DNA from 2 places in the Microbacterium suwonense genome. Region 2 is predicted to be linked to the other one. Evidence: predicted binding sites of a transcription regulator. Region 2 holds the regulator's gene; the other holds the start of a gene.
What was found. Region 2 encodes LexA, which represses DNA repair genes until DNA is damaged. Its sites were predicted from a motif close to TCGAACANNTGTTCGA; they were not measured.

Region 1 (3,600 bases), 700 kb from region 2:
TCGAGGTAGCCACGGTGGACGAACTCGTCGATGATCTGCTCGATCGATTCGCGATCGGCCCTGCTCTCACGCAGCACGGAGCGCGCCTCGGACACCGACAGCTGCCGGCTGCGCAGCCTGCGCACCAGCACCTCCTCGGCGCGGCGGCGGGCCTCGTCCGGGTCCTCTGTCGCGTGATCCGGTGCCTCGTTCGTCACGTCCTCCGCGTGTGCGGTAGGCAGGGCGGTCACGCGTCCGCGGCTCTCCGACAGCGCGGAGCGCCAGAGCCCCTCGTCGCCGGTTCGACGCGGAAGATCCGGTCGGGTCTCCCCCGAGTCACGGTCGGCGCCGAAGATCGGGATGACGGGGGCGAGGTGCTCCTCGCCCCCGTTGCTGTGCCCCATGATCACGCCGGACGGCGCTCGGCGAGCTCGTCAGCCGGCGCCTCGGGAACAGCCTTCATGCCGATGCCCAGCTTCTGCTTGATCTGATCCTCGATCGCGAGGGCGATGTCCTCGTTCTTCAACAGGAAGGTGCGGGCGTTCTCCTTGCCCTGTCCCAGCTGATCGCCGTCGTAGGTGTACCAGGAGCCGGACTTCTTCACGATGCCGTGCTCGACGCCGAAGTCGATCAGGCTGCCCTCACGCGAGATTCCGACACCGTAGAGGATGTCGAACTCCGCCTGCTTGAACGGCGGGGCCATCTTGTTCTTGACGACCTTGACGCGAGTGCGGTTTCCGACTGCCTCGGCACCGTCCTTGAGCGTCTCGATGCGCCGGATGTCCAGGCGAACGGAGGCGTAGAACTTCAGCGCCTTTCCACCGGCGGTGGTCTCGGGCGAGCCGAAGAAGACACCGATCTTCTCACGCAGCTGGTTGATGAAGATCGCGGTGGTCCTGGTCTGGTTCAGACCGCCGGTCAGCTTGCGCAGCGCCTGCGACATCAGTCGAGCCTGCAGACCGACGTGCGAGTCGCCCATCTCGCCCTTGATCTCGGCCTCGGGGACCAATGCCGCGACCGAGTCGATGACGACCAGGTCGATCGCGCCGGATCGGATGAGCATGTCGGCGATCTCGAGCGCCTGCTCACCGGTGTCGGGCTGAGAGACCAGCAGCTGATCGATGTCGACGCCGAGCTTTCGCGCGTACTCGGGATCGAGTGCGTGCTCCGCATCGATGAATGCCGCGATGCCACCCGCCCGCTGAGCGTTGGCGATGGCGTGCAGCGTGAGCGTGGTCTTTCCAGACGACTCGGGGCCGTAGATCTCGATGATGCGGCCGCGCGGCAGACCTCCGATGCCCAGGGCGCTGTCCAGGGCGATCGATCCGGTCGGGATGACCTCGACGGGAGCACGCTCATCGCTGCCCAGTCGCATGATCGATCCCTTGCCGAACTGACGCTCGATGTGTGCGAGTGCGGAATCCAGGGCCTTCTCGCGGTCGTCGGTGGATGGCATGACGTGCTCCTCAGTGTCTCGAATGCTGCCGCCTGTAGGCTGTCGCGGCCGCTCCGGGATGGATCGACTCTGCGACAAGGCGCATGGCTGGTGCCACGTCATTCACGGTAGAAGCAACCACCGACATCGGCTCGGGATTGCCCCGTTCTGTGGAAAGAAATCACACCAGGACCACTTGTGCAGAACGATACGCGCACGTCGAACAGATCTTCGACGACACGCCGCGCGCGCCGATCGGAGATTCGTTCAGCGTCGGCGCGGCTCCAGGCGCCCCACCCCGTAACGGCGCTCTGCGGGCACGTCCGCCTCGTCGCACAGCGCGAGCCAGATGTCGCGTGGCGGCACTCCGGCCTCCAGCGCCTCCAGCGCCGTCGTTCCCAGCGCGCCGAGGATCAGGTCATGGGTGAGCGCCGTCGCCCGTCCGCCGAACTCGTCGTCGACTGCGCGCAGGAACTCACTGCGTCTCATTCGCGTCGAGAGCCGATCAGTGCAGCGACAGTTCGGGCTCGACCGAGGCGACCAGATCGTCGGGAACGACATCCGGGAAGCCGCCCAGACCTTCGAGGACCGAGATGCGGTCGCCGACTTCGCGCATGATCGTCGAGATGGGGATGTCCAGTGCATCGGCGACCGAGGCGAGGATCTCGCTGGAGGCCTCCTTCTGGCCGCGCTCCACCTCGCTGAGGTAGCCGAGCGCGACAGACGCCTTGCTCGCCACCTGGCGCAGCGTGCGCCCCTTCTGCAGGCGGAAGTCCCGCAGCACATCGCCGATCTCCTGTCTGACAAGGATCATCGGAACCTCCTCTCCTCTCCAGCGGTTGAATCGACATCCGAGTGGATCGCCAGTCTAACCCGACTGGCTGATGCTGAATCTACTGTTTCTCGCTGTGCTTCCGTTGTGAGGGGATTTCTCATGGTGTGTCGAATATTGAGCACACTCGTGTCAACCAGACCTTCGCATCCGCTATTCCCGCAGTGTCGCGAGAGCGAGCGCGAACGCCGCTGCGGTCGCCTGCGCGCGGATGTCCGCCCTCGACCCGGTGAAGACGTGCGACGCCGATCGTGTCCTGCCCGGAACTGCCACGCCGATGTGGACGGTACCGACCGGCTGGCCGTCGGGCGAGTCGGGGCCGGCGATCCCGGTGGTGGCGATCCCGGCATCCGCCGCCTGTCCGTCCACGGCCACCGCATGTCGCACACCCTCGGCCATCTGCACGGCCACCTCCGGATGCACGGGCCCGTGCGCGGCCAGCAGCGTGGCGTCCACGCCCAGCAGCGTGTGCTTGAGGGGCGTGGCGTAGGCGACGACCGCTCCCCGCAGCACGGCGGATGCGCCCGGCACCGACACGATCTCGGATGCCACAGCTCCCCCGGTGAGCGATTCCGCGACGCCGAGCGTCCAGCCCCGGTCGCGAAGCGCGGCGACCAGTCGGGCAGCCTCGCTCAGCGGCGCCGCGCCGGTCATGCCGGTTCCCTGCGACCGCGCAGCTGCGCGACGACGTAGTCGATCCCGCTGACGACCGTCAGCGCAAGAGCCGCGATCATCAGCCACAGGGTCACACCGGTCCAGACCGGCATCCCGAGCCACACGTGCAGGGGAAGCAGCGCCCAGCCGAGCGCGACCCCCTGCACGACGGTCTTGATCTTTCCCATCCAGGCCGCCGCCACGACCTGCTCGTGCACGATGATGAAGCGGTGGACGGTGATCCCCCATTCGCGGATCAGGATGACGATCACGATCCACCAGTGGACTTCGCCGAGGATCGCCAGTCCCAGGAATCCTGCACCCGTGAGCAGCTTGTCGGCGATCGGATCCCACAGCTTGCCGAAATCGCTGACGATGTCGTATCTGCGGGCGAGGTATCCGTCCACCCAATCCGTCGAGATCGCCAGCACGAACAGCGCGCCCGCCACCCAGCGCATCGCCAGGTCGTCGCCTCCGAACGCGCCCGCCAAGAGCAGCAGGACGAAGAAGACGATCGCGAGCGGGATGCGGGCGATCGTGATCGCGTTGGGCAGCTGCCTCGGAATCGCCATCAGTCGCGGCCCGTCAGGCCCCAGGCATCCTCGTCGCCGTCGTCCTCGCTCTCGACGACGGGGTAGCCCTGGAACTGCTGCTCGACAGGATCGTGCTGATGCGGGTCGTGCCCTGCCGCTGGCGCAGG
Region 2 (3,983 bases):
GTCGTCCTCACGAGTGCCGGCGACCCATTGCGCACCCGTCCCCTGGGCGATCAGCGGGTACATCGAATAGGTGGGCGCGAAGCCGAAGACGGTGCGCCCGGGACCGGCGAAGGCCTGCATGATGTGCTGCAGCACCTCGTTGGAGCCGTTGCCCGCCCAGACCTGATCCGCAGTGAGCCCGTGCCCGAGATAGTCGGCGAGGGCCTCGCGCAGCTCGGTGAACTCCCGATCGGGATAGCGATTGACCTCACTGAGCGCGAGAGCGACGTCATCGAGGATCTCGCCGACGACCGCTTCCGGCACCGGATGCGTGTTCTCGTTGACGTTCAGCGCGACCGGCAGCGGCGCCTGCGGCGCACCGTAGGGAGTGAGCCCGCGAAGGTCGTCGCGGAGGGGCAGCTCGTCGAGAGAGGTCACCCTTCCCATGGTAGAGCGCGGGACGTCTGCCGAGAGCCGGATGACGGCGTCAGCGGGAGTACTGCGTGGGGATCGCGATCTCGTCACCGACCTGGATCGATGCGCTGCTGAGGTTGTTCAGACTCATGATGTCGTCGATCACGACGCGGGGGTCCACACCCGGTGCGGTCTCGGTGGCGATCGACCAGAGGGTCTCCCCGGCAGCGCCGTCACCGTCTCGAAGGAGACCGGGTCGCCGTGCTCGCCGGAGGCCAGGGCGGAGCCGCCCGCGATCACGGAGAACGCGATCCCGGCAGCGAGAGGGGCGGCGACGACGGCTGCCAACACACGGCGGCCGCGCGCGGTCATACGCAGCCTGGTCGTGCGCATCGAACGCCCGGCGGCACCGGCGGAGGCGCGCAGGATCGCGGGGCTCTGGATGCTGATGGTGCTCATCTGATGCTCCTCTTCTCGTCCGCCGATCGCCCGGCGGAAGTGGTGCAGCTTTCGCATCCGGCACCCGGCCGGGGATGCCGAATGCGAAGCTACGTTCCGAACTTATCTTCGATCTCGAACATCTGTCAAGCGTTCTTCGAAATCCAGGCGACCATTTCGTCGACTCGCTCGAACGAATCTTCCGTTTTCCGCGTTCTATCGGATACGGTTTCGATACGGACAGCACACCACTGGCCACCGACATTCGAACCGGGCACCCGCGTCGGCGCGGATCCCGCCCCGGTCGACTCGAACGAAGGAGCACCGATGAGCGACATCCCCGCCCCCGCATCCGAGGCTCCGCGCACCCGTCGGCGCAAGAGCCTGAGCGCCAAGCAGCTGGCGATCCTCGAGGTCATCCAGACCTCCATCGCGCGGCACGGCTATCCGCCGAGCATGCGCGAGATCGGCGACGCCGTCGGCCTGAAGTCGCTGTCCAGCGTCACCCATCAGCTGGGCCAGCTGGAGCTCAGCGGCTATCTGCGCCGCGACCCGGGCAAGACCCGCGCCATGGAAGTGCTGATCGATCTGCCGGGCACGAGCACCGAGAGCCCGGCCGACACCTCCCCGGCCGTGGGCGACGCCGCGCTGGTGCCGCTGGTCGGGCAGATCGCAGCCGGTGTGCCGATCACCGCCGACCAGCAGGTCGAGGAGATCTTCCCGCTCCCCCGTCAGCTCGTCGGCAAGGGCGATCTGTTCATGCTCAAGGTGAGCGGCGAGTCGATGATCGACGCAGCCATCTGCGATGGCGACTGGGTGGTCGTGCGCACGCAGAACACCGCCGAGAACGGCGAGATCGTCGCAGCGATGATCGACGGCGAGGCGACCGTGAAGACGTTCCGGCGCCGCGACGGGCACATCTGGCTGCTGCCCCGCAACTCTGCGTTCGAGCCGATCCTTGGTGACGAGTCGGTCGTGCTCGGCAAGGTGGTGGCGGTGCTGCGCGCCGTCTGACCGCGCCCAGGCTCCTCTCACCTGACTCCGCCGAGACCCCTCCTGAACGTCGAGACCCCTCCTGGATCTCGCAATTCAGGAGGGGTCTCGACGCTGACGAGGGTCTCGCCGCGAGTACGGGTCAGGCGGGGACCACCACGTCCTCGCGGACGCGATGGGTGGCCTCGACGATGTTGTGCAGCGATGCCACGGTCTCGTCGTAGCCGCGGGTCTTCAGCCCGCAGTCCGGGTTGACCCAGAGCTGCTGCAGCGGCAGCTCGTCCACTGCACGACGCAGCAGCTGCTCGATCTCGTCGACGCTGGGCACGCGGGGCGAGTGGATGTCGTAGACGCCCGGCCCGACGCCGTGGTCGAACCCGGATCGCGCCACATCGGCGACGACCTCCATCCGGCTGCGCGCGGCCTCGATCGAGGTCACATCGGCGTCCAGCGCGCGGATCGCGTCGATCACCACGCCGAACTCCGAGTAACACAGGTGGGTGTGCACCTGCGTGCCTGCCGCGGCGCCGCCGGTGGCGAGGCGGAACGAGCGCACCGACCAGTCCAGGTAGGCGGCCTGGTCGGCCTTCTTCAGCGGCAGCAGCTCGCGCAGCGCCGGCTCGTCGACCTGGATGATCTCGATTCCGGCCTGCTCGAGGTCGGCGATCTCGTCGCGCAGCGCCAGTGCCACCTGGTTGGCGGTCTCGGCGAGCGGCTGGTCGTCGCGCACGAACGACCATGCCAGGATCGTCACCGGACCGGTGAGCATGCCCTTGACGTGCTTGGCGCTCAGCGACTGCGCGTACGCCGCCCACGACACGGTGATCGGCGCGGGGCGCGACACGTCGCCCCACAGAATCGAGGGACGGGTGGCGCGCGATCCGTAGGACTGCACCCAGCCGTGCTCGGTCACCGCGAAGCCGTCCAGGTGCTCAGCGAAGTACTGCACCATGTCGTTGCGCTCGGCCTCGCCGTGCACGAGCACGTCCAGGCCCAGCTCCTCCTGCAGCGCGACGACGCGGTCGATCTCGGAGCGCAGGAAGGCCTCGTAGTCGTCCTGCGGCACCTCACCACGACCGAACTGCGCACGCGCACGACGGATGTCGGCGGTCTGCGGGAACGATCCGATCGTGGTCAGCGGCAGGGCGGGAAGATTCAGCGCCTCCTGGGCGCTCTTGCGCTCCTCGTAGGAGACCCGGGAGAAGTCACCCTCGGCGAGCGCACGCGCACGCACCGAGCCGTCGAGCACGCCGGGGGCGTCGTGGCGGTCGGCGAGGGCAGCGGATGCGGCGTCGAGCTCTGCGGCGACCGCCTGTCGGCCCTCCGCGAGTCCCTGCGCGAGCGTGACGATCTGACCGACCTTCTGGTCGGCGAAGGCCAGCCACGACACCAGGCGTCGATCGAGCTTGGTCTCCTCCTGCACATCGTGCGGCACGTGCAGCAGTGAGGTGGAGGTGGATGCCGAGACGGACTCAGCGCCGAGGGCCCGCAGCGCCTCGAGCTTTCCGAGGGCGCCGTCCAGATCGCCGCGCCAGATGTTGTGGCCGTCGATCACACCGCCCACGACGGTCTTGCCGTTCAGCTCCGGCAGCGATGCCGGAATGCCCCCGCGGACCAGGTCGATGCCGATCGCCTCGATGGGGGCAGCGGCGAGCACGGGGAGCACGTCGCCGAGCTCGGCGTACGGCGCCGCGACGAAGATGGCGGGGCGCTGGACGGCGCCGCCGAGCACGGCGAGGGCACGCTGTGCGGCATCCGCGAGCTGCGCGGTGGAGGCGGGTAGGGATTCGCTGACCAGTGCGGGCTCATCCAGCTGCACCCACTCGGCGCCGGCGGCCTTCAGCTTCGCGAGCAGTTCGGCGTACACGGCGAGCACGTCGTCCAGCCTGCTGAGCGGATCGAAGCCCTCCGGCGCGTCATCCGACGCCTTGGCGAGGGCGAGCAGGGTGACCGGTCCGACGATGACGGGGCGGGTGCGGAATCCGGCGTCTGCCGCTTCGGCGACCTCGCGCACGAGCCGGTCGCTGGAGAGCGAGAACGCCGTCTCGGGGCCGATCTCGGGCACCAGGTAGTGGTAGTTGGAGTCGAACCACTTGGTCATCTCCAGCGGCGCACGGTCGCCCTCGCCGCGCGCGACGGTGAAGTACGCCGGGAGTCCG

Region 1: a site for LexA is predicted at 1,634-1,649, ahead of recA (recombinase RecA). Genes of this name have one in related genera too.

The regions. Positions count from the first base shown of each region.
Region 1 is NZ_AP027728.1:1,090,211-1,093,810, forward strand. It holds gene QUE33_RS05570 (regulatory protein RecX) at 1-383, opposite strand, end outside; gene recA (recombinase RecA) at 386-1,435, opposite strand; gene QUE33_RS05580 (DUF3046 domain-containing protein) at 1,682-1,903, opposite strand; gene QUE33_RS05585 (helix-turn-helix domain-containing protein) at 1,920-2,228, opposite strand; gene QUE33_RS05590 (CinA family protein) at 2,400-2,900, opposite strand; gene pgsA (CDP-diacylglycerol--glycerol-3-phosphate 3-phosphatidyltransferase) at 2,897-3,472, opposite strand; partial or broken gene QUE33_RS05600 (DNA translocase FtsK) at 3,472-3,600, opposite strand, start outside.
Region 2 is NZ_AP027728.1:385,217-389,199, reverse strand. It holds gene QUE33_RS01990 (histidinol-phosphate transaminase) at 1-426, opposite strand, end outside; gene QUE33_RS01985 (LysM peptidoglycan-binding domain-containing protein) at 467-559, opposite strand; gene QUE33_RS01980 (hypothetical protein) at 556-852, opposite strand; gene lexA (transcriptional repressor LexA) at 1,159-1,845, shown strand; gene metE (5-methyltetrahydropteroyltriglutamate--homocysteine S-methyltransferase) at 1,967-3,983, opposite strand, start outside.